DNA from 3 places in the Microbulbifer sp. TB1203 genome. Region 2 is predicted to be linked to each of the others. Evidence: predicted binding sites of a transcription regulator. Region 2 holds the regulator's gene; each other region holds the start of a gene.
What was found. Region 2 encodes LexA, which represses DNA repair genes until DNA is damaged. Its sites were predicted from a motif close to ACTGTNTNTANANACAGT; they were not measured.

Region 1 (4,279 bases), 1.2 Mb from region 2:
CCGTTCCAGTTGGACGAGCACACCGCGGTGGGCGAGGACGTGCGCCTCAAATACCGCTACCTGGACCTGCGCCGCAATGAGATGCAGCGCAATCTGCGCTTTCGCTCCAAGCTCACCACCGCCGTGCGCAACTACCTGGACGGCGAGGGTTTCCTGGATATCGAAACCCCGATCCTGACCCGCGCCACCCCCGAGGGCGCGCGGGACTACCTGGTGCCCAGCCGCACCCACGAGGGCAAGTTCTTCGCCCTGCCGCAGTCGCCGCAGCTGTTCAAGCAGCTGTTGATGGTGTCCGGATTCGACCGCTACTACCAGATCGCCAAGTGCTTCCGCGACGAGGACCTGCGCGCGGACCGCCAGCCGGAATTCACCCAGATCGATATCGAGACCGCCTTCCTCGGCGAGGGCGAAATCATGTCCATCACCGAGGGCATGATCCGCAGTCTGTTCAAAGAATTGAAAGATGTGGACCTGGGCGAGTTCCCGCGCATGTCTCACTGGGAGGCAATCCTCAAATACGGCTCCGACAAGCCGGACCTGCGCATCCCGCTGGAACTGGTGGAGATCAAGGACCTGATGACCGAGGTGGAGTTCAAGGTGTTCTCCGGCCCGGCCAACGATCCCAAGGGCCGTGTGGCCGCCCTGAAGGTGCCCGGCGGCAACGACAAACTCACCCGCAAGCAGATCGACGACTACGGCAAGTTCGTCGGCATCTACGGTGCCAAGGGCCTGGCTTATATCAAGGTCAACGACAAGTCGGACCTGGAGAACGGCCTGCAGTCGCCCATCGTCAAGTTCCTGCCCGAGAGTGTGCGTGCCGCGATCCTCGAGCGGCTCGAGGCGGAGAACGGCGACCTGATTTTCTTCGGCGCCGACAGCCGCAAGGTGGTCTCCGAGGCCCTGGGCGCGCTGCGCTGCAAACTGGGTGAAGACCTGGACCTGTACACCCGAGAGTGGGCGCCCCTGTGGGTGGTGGACTTCCCCATGTTCGAGGAAGAGGACGGCGGCAGCCTCACTTCCCTGCACCATCCCTTCACCGCGCCCTCCTGCACCCCGGAGGAGCTGGAAAAGGCACCGCTGGACGCACTGTCCCGAGCTTACGACATGGTGCTCAACGGCACCGAGCTGGGCGGCGGCTCCATCCGTATCCACGACCAGTCCATGCAGCAGGCGGTGTTCCGCACCCTGGGTATCGACGAAAAGGAGCAGCGTGAGAAGTTCGGTTTCCTGCTCGACGCCCTCAAATACGGTGCACCGCCCCACGGCGGCCTGGCATTTGGTCTCGACCGACTGGTGATGCTGATGACCGGAAGCGACTCCATTCGCGACGTCATCGCCTTCCCCAAAACCCAGAGCGCGGCCGACGTGATGACCGACGCCCCGGGCACGGTGGAAGCCAAGCAGCTGCGCGAGCTGAATATCCGCCTGCGCCCGAAGGAAGAGCAGGTCGGTTAACTGCACTGTCGTCATTCCGGCGCCGGGGTGACGACAAAAATACATTGAGCCACAACGGAGCAATACCGGAGAGATAGATGGCGGGACACAGCAAATGGGCCAACATCAAACACCGCAAAGCGGCCCAGGACGCCAAGCGCGGTAAGATTTTCACCAAGATCATTCGCGAGCTGACCGTGGCCGCAAAGGCCGGCGGCAACCCGGAAGACAATCCCACCCTGCGCGCCACCATCGACAAGGCGCTCAGTAACAATATGAAGCGCGACACCATCGACAAGGCCATCGCCCGGGGTGCCGGCAATGCCGAGGGTGACAACTACGAGGCGGTGACCTACGAAGGTTACGGTGTCGGCGGCGTCGCCGTCCTGGTGGAGTGCCTGACCGACAATCGCAACCGCACAGTGGCGGAAGTGCGCCACGCGTTTTCCAAGCGCGGCGGCAACCTGGGCACCGACGGCTCCGTGGCCTACCTTTTCTCGCGCAAGGGCCAGATGTACTACGAGCCGGGCGTCGATGAGGACGCTCTGATGGAGGCTGCGCTGGAGGCCGGCGCCGAGGATATCGAGACCAACGAAGACGGCAGCATCGAAGTCACCACCGAATTCCAGGACTATATGCCGGTGAAGGACGCGCTGACAGAGGCGGGTTTCAAGCCGGACAACGCCGAGATCGCCATGATTCCCTCCACCACCGTGCCGATGGACAAGGACGGTGCGGAGAAGGTAATGGCCCTGGTGGACATGCTGGAAGACCTGGACGATGTGCAGAACGTCTATACCAATGCCGATATCCCTGCCGAGGTGATGGAGGAGTTGGGATAACCTGGGCGCGCCGAGCTCCAGCTCGGCTTGCGGGCCGCAGGCCCGCTTGGGCGAACACAAGGTTCGCCCCTCCAATCCTGACCGACCACCGACTCCCTTGACGCTTTCCCCCCACCTTGGGAAACTCCCGCCACTATATAAACATACAGATACCAACTGGAGAGCCGCTTGACCCGAATTCTGGGCATAGACCCCGGCTCGCGCAAAACCGGCTACGGCCTGATCGACATCCAGCGCGGCCGCGGTTGCTACGTGGCCAGTGGCGTGATCCGCCTGCCGGATGGCCCGCTGCCGGAGCGGCTCAAGCTGATCTTCGACGCCGTGAGCCAGATAGTGCAGCAGTACGCGCCGACGCAGATGGCCATCGAAAACGTGTTTATGTCCAAGAGCGCCGGCTCCGCCCTCAAACTGGGCCAGGCCCGCGGCGCGGCGATCGTGGCCGCCACCTGCGCGGACCTGCCGGTGGCGGAGTACGAGGCGCGCAAGGTGAAGCAGGCGATCGTGGGCAGCGGCGCGGCGGACAAGCTGCAGGTACAGCATATGGTGAAGACCTTGCTGCAGTTGCCGGCCTCGCCGCAGGAGGATGCCGCCGACGCCCTGGCGGTGGCCCTCTGCCATATGCACACCACGCAGACCCTGGTTCAGGCCGCCGGCGGGGCCCGCGGGCGCTTTCGCCGCGGCCGCCTGACGATTTCTTAAGGAAGTGACAATCCATGATCGGAAGACTGAGCGGCACCCTCGCCGCAGTGCAGCCGCCGCAGTTGCTGGTGGACGTGCAGGGAGTGGGCTACGAAGTGCTCGCGCCCATGACCACGATTTTCGAACTGCCGCCCCTGGGGCAGGCGGTGCAGCTGCACACCCACCTGGCGGTATCGGAAACCGCGCAGCAGCTGTACGGCTTTATCCGCGAAGGGGATCGCCAGCTGTTCCGCACCCTGATCAAGGTCAACGGTGTGGGCCCGAAGATGGCGCTGGCGATTCTCTCCGGCCTCGACGGCAACGCCCTGGCGCGTTGCGTGGCGGAGGACAATATCGGCGCGCTGGTCAAGGTGCCAGGGGTGGGCCGGAAAACCGCGGAGCGGCTGGTGATCGAACTGCGCGACAAGCTGGCGCCCCAGGTCGGCGATGCCAACGATATCCCGCTGATGGCCGCCAGTACGCCGAAAATCGATTGTGCCGGCGAGGCGGAGAGCGCCCTGGCGGCACTGGGGTACAAGCCCACCGAGGCCACAAAAATGGTGGCCAGGGCCTGCAAGGAGCAGCCGGACGCCGACAGCGCCACCCTGATCCGCCTGGCCCTCAAAAGTATGGCGCCGGCTTAGGAATGCGGAATGCGAAATGATGAATGCGAAATGCGAAATGAATTATCCCTGTAGGAGCGGCCCATGGCCGCGATCAAAACCGACGGCGGCAACAATGTGTGATCGCGGGCACAGCACTCAAACCCGGCACTGCGGCCCGGCGCGTATTCCGCATTCCGCATTCATCATTCCGCATTCGTTCTGCATTCCGCATTCGTTCTGCATTCCGCGTTCGTTCTGCATTCCGCGTTCGGGGAGCCCCCTGTGATCGAAGCCGACCGCCTGATCGCCCCCGAACCCATAGGCCCCACTGGCCAAGAGGACCAGCACGACCGCGCCGTGCGCCCAAAATCCCTGGCCGACTACGTGGGCCAGCCGGTGGTGCGCGAGCAGATGGAGATCTTTATCCAAGCCGCCAAACTGCGCAGCGAGGCTCTGGACCACACCCTGGTATTCGGTCCGCCGGGATTGGGCAAGACCACCCTGGCGAACATCATCGCCGCGGAGATGGGCGTGGCCATCAAGACCACCTCCGGCCCGGTACTGGAGAAAGCCGGCGACCTGGCCGCGCTGATGACCAACCTGGAGCCGGGGGATGTGCTGTTTATCGACGAGATCCACCGCCTCAGCCCCCATGTGGAGGAGGTGCTCTACCCGGCGATGGAGGACTACCAGTTGGACATCATGATCGGCGAGGGCCCG
Region 2 (4,279 bases):
GCCTGCTTCGTGCCACGGAACCGCCACCGGCCGCGACCGAGCTCCACGGGCAACCCGAACAACTACGTCTCGCATCGGATATCCTTCATTCCGCATTGATGGGACACATCCCTGTGCCCCACCCGCTTCGTGGGCAGCCTTCGGCTGTCCAAATTTGTCCGCATTCCGCATTCCGCATTCCGCATTCATCATTCCGCATTCACCTTAAGTATCGCCGCCGCCGCGGGCACCAGCCGGTCCAGGGTTTCCGGAAGGCTGCTCTGGGCGCCGAAATCTTCTCTCAGGATAGCCTCGATGGCGTCAAAGCTCGACAGAGTGAATACAGTGGCGCCCAACATGAAGTAGAGGCGCCAGTAGAAGGTCACCGGGTCCAGGTGCGGCAGCGCCCTCTCCAGCAGGCCGGCGAAGCGGCTGTAGCTGTCGCCGTAGCGGGAGACGATAAAGCGGCGCAGGTGCCCTTGGGATTGGCTATAGGCCAGCCCCAGCAGCCGCATAAAGCGCTGGGGATCGCGCCCCTCTGCCGCCAGGCTGCCGAGCCCCACCCGGTAGAGACTCTCCAGCAGCTCTTCCACCGTCAGCCGCTGGCCCGCCGCCTCACGGCGATCCAGTTCGCCGGCGAGACTGGCGGTAAAAGGCGTCAGAAAGCGCTCGAACACTGCCTGGATCAGTTCTTTTTTTGATCCAAAGTGGTAATTTACTGCGGCGAGGTTGACCCCGGCTGTGCTGGTGATGGTACGCAGGGAGGTTTCGGTGAAGCCGCGCTCGGCAAAGAGCACCTCAGCGGCGTCCAATATCCGGCCGACCGTATCCGTCTGGCTCATAGGAATTCGAACCAACAATTAAAACAGTTGTTTAGTGAAAAGGCAGATTAGCATATTCCGCGCCAGCAGGCGGTGTTGAACCGGTGGCGCGGACATTAAATTGAAGGGAAGAATCGAGGAGAAGGGTTGCCATGACTCATAAACGACCGGAAATTGGCAGTTGGTTCGAGAATATCGACGGCGGCCTGCTGTTCGAAGTGGTCGCGGTGGACGATACCATCGAAGTCCAATACGCCGACGGCACCCTGGATGAGTTCGACTGGGAACAGTGGCGGGAGATGTCGCTGGTCACGGCGGCAGAGCCGGAGGATGCCAACGCGGCCTTCGGCCTGACTGTGGACGACCAGTCACCGAATGCGCGGGGCTTCAGCGTGCCGGAGGATACCAACCCTCTCGACCACGTTGAGGGAGAACCTTTCGAGGGGACGGACGAGTCGTCCTGAGGCCCCTTGCCAAGAGAATGAAAACTGGAGGTTCGTATCACGCCTCCCGCCCCCTGATGTAATCGATAATGATCTCCGCCGCCTCCTCTACAGTATCCACCATGCTGAATAAATCCAGGTCCGAGGCGTCAATGCAGCCGCTCTCCAGCACCGTATCCATCAACCAGCCGTGCAATCCAGCCCAATAGCGCTTGCCCACCAGCACGATGGGAAAGCGCTGCACCTTCTGCGTCTGCACCAGGGTCAGCGCTTCGAACAGTTCGTCCAGGGTGCCGTAGCCCCCGGGCATACCCACAAAACCCACCGCGTGTTTGACGAACATAAACTTGCGCACAAAGAAGTAGCGGAAGTTGAGGCTGATGTCCTGGTAGGGATTGGCCGCCTGCTCGAAAGGCAGTTCTATGTTGAGGCCGATGGAGACGCCGCGCTGGGGCAAGGCACCGCGATTGCAGGCCTCCATGATCCCCGGGCCGCCACCGGTCATCACCGGTATACCTTCGGCGGCCAGCAACTCCCCCAGTCTGACTCCCTGCTGATATTCCGGAGTATCCTCTGTAAAGCGCGCACTGCCGAATACTGTCACGGAACCGGTGAGCGCAATCAGTCGTTCAATTCCATCCACCAGCTCGGACTGTATCCGCAGTACCCGCCAGGCTTCCGGCATTTTTGCGTCCAGCATTTTCTTTCCTTTTATTTGTCGCGTATCTCTTTCAACCAGCCATTTTCTCCCCTCCTCTACTTATAGCAGCTTAATAGCGACAATGGCGTTGCCGGCCGCCCACCGGCACAAAGATTGCGCAGGAGGCAAATCTGTATATAATCCCAGCAACTGTATATAAATACAGAACAACCTCAGGTGACCCTATGACCAATCTCACTGCACGCCAGGCCCAGGTACTTGAACTGATCAAGTCCTATCTGGAGGACACCGGCTATCCGCCCACGCGCGCGGAGATCGCCCAGGAACTGGGCTTTCGATCCCCCAACGCCGCGGAAGAACACTTGAAGGCACTTGCGCGCAAAGGCGCGATCGAGATGGTGGCGGGTGCCTCGCGGGGAATCCGCATTCCCGATTATCAACCGGGCCTGCCGATTGTAGGGCGTGTAGCCGCCGGCAACCCGATCCTCGCCGAGGAGAACATCGAGGATTACTGCGACCTTCCGGCAGATTTCTTTCACCCACCGGCGGACTACCTGCTGCGGGTGCACGGCATGAGCATGCGCGACGCCGGCATACTGGATGGCGACCTGCTTGCGGTACAGCGCACAGATCAAGTGCGCAATGGCCAGATAGTGGTGGCGCGGATCGAAGATGAAGTCACCGTCAAGCGCTTCCGCCGCAAAGGCAACCAGGCCACTGTGCAGCTATTGCCGGAAAACGAGGATTTCGAAGTGATTCAAGTGGATATGCGGGACAAGCGTTTTGCCATTGAAGGACTGGCGGTGGGAGTGATCAGGCAGAGCCCCTGATCAATTAACAATGACCAGGCTGGAGTAATCCCAATTGAACATTGGTAACTGGTCATTGATCAATGAACCGTGTGATTTACCGGGGTCCCCTCTTCGTCTTCATCGAAATAACCCGACTCCATATCGTCGATATTCTGTACAGCTTCTATGCCGGCCTCCAGCATGGCCCGGGCAATGGCGATTTTGTGTTCGCGTATGAAATCCAGACTCTCACTGGAGAAATGGATACGCACCAGCGGGTCCTCCCGGTGGCCGGCACGGCGCAGCGCCACATCGCCATTGGCCAGTTCAACAATTTCAAAAGTCTCGGAGGACATACCCTTCTCCCGCTACATCAATTTGTGTGCAGGGTAACATACAGAGGCCGGAAGCCAGAAATCGGACTTAAAAACTGCCCGCTCCTACCACTCTTCCATATGCGCGCGCTGGCGCCGCACCAACTCCACTAGCGCGGCACGCCATGCTTGCAAACGCTCTTCGCTGAGAGCCGGAATTTCGGCAGCGGACAGGTTTTGCAACGGAATCAAGTTATCCTCCCCGCGATTTCCTTCGCTCTTCCCGCCGGAGAACTTCCACAGCTGCAACCACGCGGCCTGCAGTTGCGACAGCCAGCTGTCAGGGTCCCCGAGCAGCTCCAGCAGTTCAGCGGCCTCCGCACAGGCCGTACCGCGGGCTGCGGCCCGCTCCTTGAGTTCAGACGCGGATTCCGGTTCGCAACCCAGTTGCAACTGAAACGCCAGCTCGCAGAGAAAGGCGCGGTAGGCGCGCCACAGCTGCACCACTGCTCCCTCCTGCACCGCCACCTGCCGCAACGCGGGCCCGGTCTCTCCATCCAGGAGCAGTTGGCTTTTACGCAGAGCGGACGCCACCGCGCCGGTGTAAGGATTGCTCATCTGCCCGCGGCCGCTTTCTTGTGTGCCGGCTTGCGCGTGGTACCACTGCTTCCGGACTCAATCTGCCACTTGCCGTCTCGATAAAAGGCGCGCCAGCCGGTGGCCTTTCCCTCTTCCTCGGACTGTACATACTGCTCTTGGGTCTTGCGGCTGAAGCGCACCACCGTATCCCGCCCCTTGTCGTCCTCGGTGGGCGCCGAAAACAGGAAGCTGTACTTGGGATCGATCTCGCTTTTGTGCGGCAACAGCTCTTTCACCAGTGGCGCGCGGGTCTCGCGGTTCTTCGGGAACTGGCTTGCGGCGAGGAACAAGCCCGAGGCGCCGTCGCGCAGGATATAGTGGTCGTCCACTTTCTGGCAGGGCAGCTCGGGCATGGGCACCGGATCCATTTTCGGTGGCGCCGGCTGGCCGTTCTTGAGCAGTTTACGGGTGTTCTTGCACTCTTCGCTGGTGCAGCCGAAGTACTTGCCGAAACGACCGGACTTCAGCTGCATATCGCTGCCACACTTGTCGCACTCGATCAGCGGCCCGTCGTAGCCCTTGATCTTGAAAGTGCCCTTCTCCACCTCGTAGCCGTTGCAATCCGGGTTGTTGCCGCAGATATGCAGCTTGCGCTGCTCATCCAGCAGGTAGCTGTCCATGGCGGTGCCGC
Region 3 (4,279 bases), 240 kb from region 2:
CTGGCGGGATTGCCGGAGGCCTACGGCGCGGTGGAGAGCGCCGAGTTCGGGGACTGCCTGAAGCATGTGGACCGGGTGCTGGACAGCAACTACATGAGCCTTGAGGCGCATATGATCGGCGTGGTGTGCAGCGGCCAGGCCGGCGACTTCGAGCGGGAGGACCGCCACCGCTATATGGTGGAGGGCCTGATGTCTTCCATTGAAAGCAGCGGCGACGGCAGGACCCAGGACAGCGCCTACCAGACCATCAGTACGTCGGAGCTGCGCGGCTTTGTGCGCCTCAAGGGATTGCAGGTGCTGGACCAGGATATCGTCTACGACAGAGAGGGTATCTACGACAAGATGCGCGTGCGCGATCCGGAGTCCGGAGAGGAGTATCCGCTGTTTTTCGATGTCAGCCGGCAGTTTGCGAGCGAGATGGATAACCGCAAGGAGTAACGCGCTCTATTTACTTGTCATAGCGGCTTGCGCCGGCGGTAACGCGTTGTAGGAGCGGCCCGTGGCCGCTCCTACATCAGGAACTGCGAGAGTTTTTCCCAGTCGAAGCGCCGCGTCTTCCGGTCGCTGAACAGAATTTCCACCCGCTGCTCCTCCCATTTGATTACCCGTCCGTAACCGAGCTTGCGGTGGCGGATGCCCTCGCCCAGGGCCGGCTTGCGTATGGCCGCGCGCGGGGCCTCGATCTCTGGGTTGTAGTCGCAGGCCTCCAGATAGCGCAATGCCAGCCGGGTGACCGGCACCGGACTGTGCAGCGCCTGCGGGCGCTCACGCAAGGCTTCATCTACGAGTCGGCACAGCGGCAGCTGCATTTCCTCGAGGAACAGCGAGGGGCACTGCTGCGCCTCGCTGTTTTCCCCCGGCCGGGGATTTTCCGGGGTCAGAAGGTAGAGTTTTTGGCGCGCGCGGGTCACAGCCACATACATGAGCCGCCGCTCGCTTTCCACCGACGCCGGCGTGGAGAAATCCCGCTGTGGCTGGTAGGGCATATGGTGTCGGGTGAGGGAGGGGATGATCACCTGATCCCACTCCAATCCCTTGGCCTGGTGCATGGTGGTGATCTGCACCGCCTTGGCGGCGGTCTGTTCGCCCTCGCGGTGCTGGCGCTGCAGCTCGCGCAAGTGCGCCAGTGCCTCGGCGGGAGGGCGGCGCAACTGATCCAGGTACTGGCAGAAGGCCTGCACGGTCTGCTGTTTTTCCTCCCCCTGCTGGCGGGTAAAACTGTCGTCGCCGATGCCGTCGAGGTAGTCCAGAGCCGTCAACTGCCGACGCAGCAGCTCGCCCGCCTGGCCGCGCCACTGTTCGATCTCGGTGAGCAGTTCGGCGCGTTGGCACAAGCGTCTGGTCTGCGCTTTGCTCAGGGATTCCGGCAGCAGGCGCAGCAGGTTTTTTCCCCAGTCGCTGTCGCAGCGGGCCAGCTCGGTACACAGGGGCTCCAGCTGCGCCCGGGGGATGCGGATATGCGGTGCGGTCAGCCATTCGTAGAGTCCCCGCTGGCGCCGTTCCGCAGGCAGCTCGGCAAAGCGGCCAGCGGCGATATTCAAACTCCAGAACAGCGGGCGCAACTCCCGGCGGGACAGCACTGTGTTGCGATTTCCGGAACGGTAGGGGATATTGCCGGCGAGCAGCGCCAGCTCGATGGGCGCGGCCACGGACCAGAGGCGCACCAGGATGGCGATTCCCTTCAGCGATTCGCCGCGTTTGCGGCAGCCGCGCAAATGGTCCACCAGCCAGCGGCTCTCGTTGCCGGTGGCCACGGTTTCAATCACCGTCCGCTGTTTGCCGTTGGCGGATACGCAAAAAATATCCGCGCGCTCGCGATTGTTTTCGATAAAGTGGTTGGCGGCCAGGGAAAGGGCGTGGCCGTAGCGGAATGTGCGGCTCAGCTGGTAGACGTTGGACGGGGGAAAATCCCCGTCGAAAAATTTCAGCAGAAAGCTGGGCTTGGAGCCGCGCCACTCGTAAATGGTCTGGTCTGGGTCGCCGATGGCGATCACATTGCAGCTCTTGTTACTGGGGCGGCCATAGAGCACGCGCAAAAGGAAGTGCTGTACCTCGTTGATATCCTGGTACTCGTCCACTAGGATATCCTCGTAGTAACTGCCGTACTCCTCGGCGATTTCCGGGCACAGGCTGAGCAGTATCGCCGGGTCGTAGATCAGGTCCGCGTAGGTCACCGCGCCCTGGCTGCGTCGCCACTGTTCGAAGCTGCGGAACACTTTCAGGAAATACATGTACTCGTCGCCGAGTTTCAATTCCTGGAAGGCGCTCAGGTCGCCGGTGAGAATGGACTTGCTGTAGTCGATAAAAAATTCCGCGGCCTCGATTTCCGACTGCTTGCGCGCGCGGATGTCCTCCAACTCGTAGGGGGCCGCGCACTTTTCGATGGCTTTCCAGATCTGCAGTTGCACCGTGGGCTGGGGCAGGGGGGTGAGTCTGGCGGGGGCGATATGGCCATTGGCGATCATGCGCTGGTAGAGGCGGTAGCCGAGGCTGTGGAAAGTGTGCACCGCCGGCGCGGGCGCGCAGTCCAGCTGCTGCAGCCGCCGCTCGAAATCCTCCCGCGCACTGCGGTTGTACATCAGCACCAGCATGCGCTCCGCCGCCACCCCGGCCCGCAGGCGGTTCTTGATGTAGTGCAGCAGCGCGGTGGTCTTGCCGGAACCGGCCACGGCGATAATCTTTGCGTGGCCGCCGGGATGGTCGGCGACGGCCTGTTGTTCTTCCGTGAGTGGGTGCATGGGGACTGCCGATCAAATACTGGATATTTTACCAGTGCAGTGCGCCCTGTGCACTCCCCGCTGAGTGGAATGCCACTAAGTTACGAGAGTTGGCAGCAGGGCCTTCGCATCGAGGTTATCGCTCGAGTTACTGTCTCGTGCCACTCACCACTGATCACTCCCCACTGGCCTCCCCCCTGCGCAGCGCCAGTTCAGCGATATAGGAAGACAGGAACACCCGGCCGCTCAGTTCCTCCAGCAGGCGCGAGCGCCCCAGGCGGTCCAGTACCGGACCCTTTACCTCCGACAGGTGCAGGCGGATATTCCGGTCCTTCAGGTCCCGGTTCACCTGCTGCAGCCGCTCCAGCGCGGTACCGTCGATTCGGTTTACCGAAGACAGGATCAACACCAGTTCGCGCGCCTGTGGATGTCGTTTCAGCTCGCTCAGCAGGCGGTCTTCCACCGCGCTGATATTGTTGAAAAACAGGCTCTCGTCGATACGCAGGAAGAGTATTTCCGGCGATGTCTCCACCGTGTGGCGCAACACGTTGCGGAAATGCTCGGTGCCCGGCAACCTTCCCATCACCGCGATATGCGGGCGGCTGCTGTGCCAGATCAGGGAGGCGAAGGAGAAGCCTACACCCAGGCCGATGCCCGCCTCGATCCCGAATAGCATTACGCCGAGAAAGGTGCCGAGCATCGCCAGGCCGTCGGCGCGATCGTAGCGCCAGATACGTGCGAATCCCCGCATATCGATGGAGCTGGCGGCGGCCACGATGATGGTGGCGGCCAGCACGGCAATCGGCAGGTGGGCAAAGATTCCGGTGAGAAACAGCAGCACCAGCCCGATCATCAGGGCGGTGAGCACTCCGGCCATCGGGGATACAGCGCCGGCTTCCTCGCTGATGACGGTGCGCGACAGGCTGCCGGTCACCGGCATGCCGCCGGACAGGGCGCTGGCGATATTGGCGGCGCCCAGCCCCCGCAGTTCCGCGTCCGCGTCCAAGCGTTCGCCGCGCTTGGCCGCCATGGCCTGGGCCACGGACAAGCTGCCGATGAAATTGAGCAGGGCGATGATCAGTGCGGGCAGCAGCAACTGGTAGCTGGTATTCCAGTCGAAAGGGGGCGGGCGGATTTGTGGCAGGCCGGGGGGCAGGGGACCCACAACCGGCAGGAATTGCTCCAGGTCCAGCGCCACCACCAGGGCAGTGGCGGTAAGTACCACCGCCATGGGTATGAGCGAGGCCAGCAGCTGCGCTGCGTTTTTTCCCATTCCAAACCGGCACAGCAACAGCGGCAGCCAGAGGCGGGCGGCGATCAGCACCAGCAGCGCCGCCAGCCCCGTCCAGGTGGAGAGGGGGATGGCGTCCGGCAGATTGCGCAGGGTGGCGAGGACCAACTGCAGCGCGGTGACCCCGGTCGCAGGCACGCCGAGCAGGGTGTCTACCTGGCCGACAATGATCAGCACCGCGGTGGCGGCGATAAAGCCGGTGATCACCGGATGGCTGAGCAGGTTTGCGAGAATGCCCAGGCGCAGCATCCCCAGGGCGAAGGAAAACAGT

Region 1: a site for LexA is predicted at 2,409-2,426, ahead of ruvC (crossover junction endodeoxyribonuclease RuvC). Genes of this name have one in related genera too.
Region 3: a site for LexA is predicted at 2,757-2,774, ahead of PP263_RS07630 (ATP-dependent helicase). Genes of this name have one in related genera too.

Annotation. Positions count from the first base shown of each region.
Region 1 covers NZ_CP116899.1:2,718,342-2,722,620, reverse strand. The annotation lists gene aspS (aspartate--tRNA ligase) at 1-1,455, shown strand, start outside; gene PP263_RS11370 (YebC/PmpR family DNA-binding transcriptional regulator) at 1,533-2,276, shown strand; gene ruvC (crossover junction endodeoxyribonuclease RuvC) at 2,445-2,975, shown strand; gene ruvA (Holliday junction branch migration protein RuvA) at 2,990-3,598, shown strand; gene ruvB (Holliday junction branch migration DNA helicase RuvB) at 3,842-4,279, shown strand, end outside.
Region 2 covers NZ_CP116899.1:1,555,928-1,560,206, forward strand. The annotation lists gene PP263_RS06590 (TetR/AcrR family transcriptional regulator) at 189-821, opposite strand; gene PP263_RS06595 (DUF6763 family protein) at 953-1,264, shown strand; gene PP263_RS06600 (TIGR00730 family Rossman fold protein) at 1,302-1,943, opposite strand; gene lexA (transcriptional repressor LexA) at 2,129-2,734, shown strand; gene PP263_RS06610 (hypothetical protein) at 2,794-3,051, opposite strand; gene PP263_RS06615 (DUF6586 family protein) at 3,136-3,627, opposite strand; gene topA (type I DNA topoisomerase) at 3,624-4,279, opposite strand, start outside.
Region 3 covers NZ_CP116899.1:1,793,688-1,797,966, reverse strand. The annotation lists gene PP263_RS07635 (DUF4919 domain-containing protein) at 1-438, shown strand, start outside; gene PP263_RS07630 (ATP-dependent helicase) at 510-2,738, opposite strand; gene PP263_RS07625 (sulfate permease) at 2,893-4,279, opposite strand, start outside.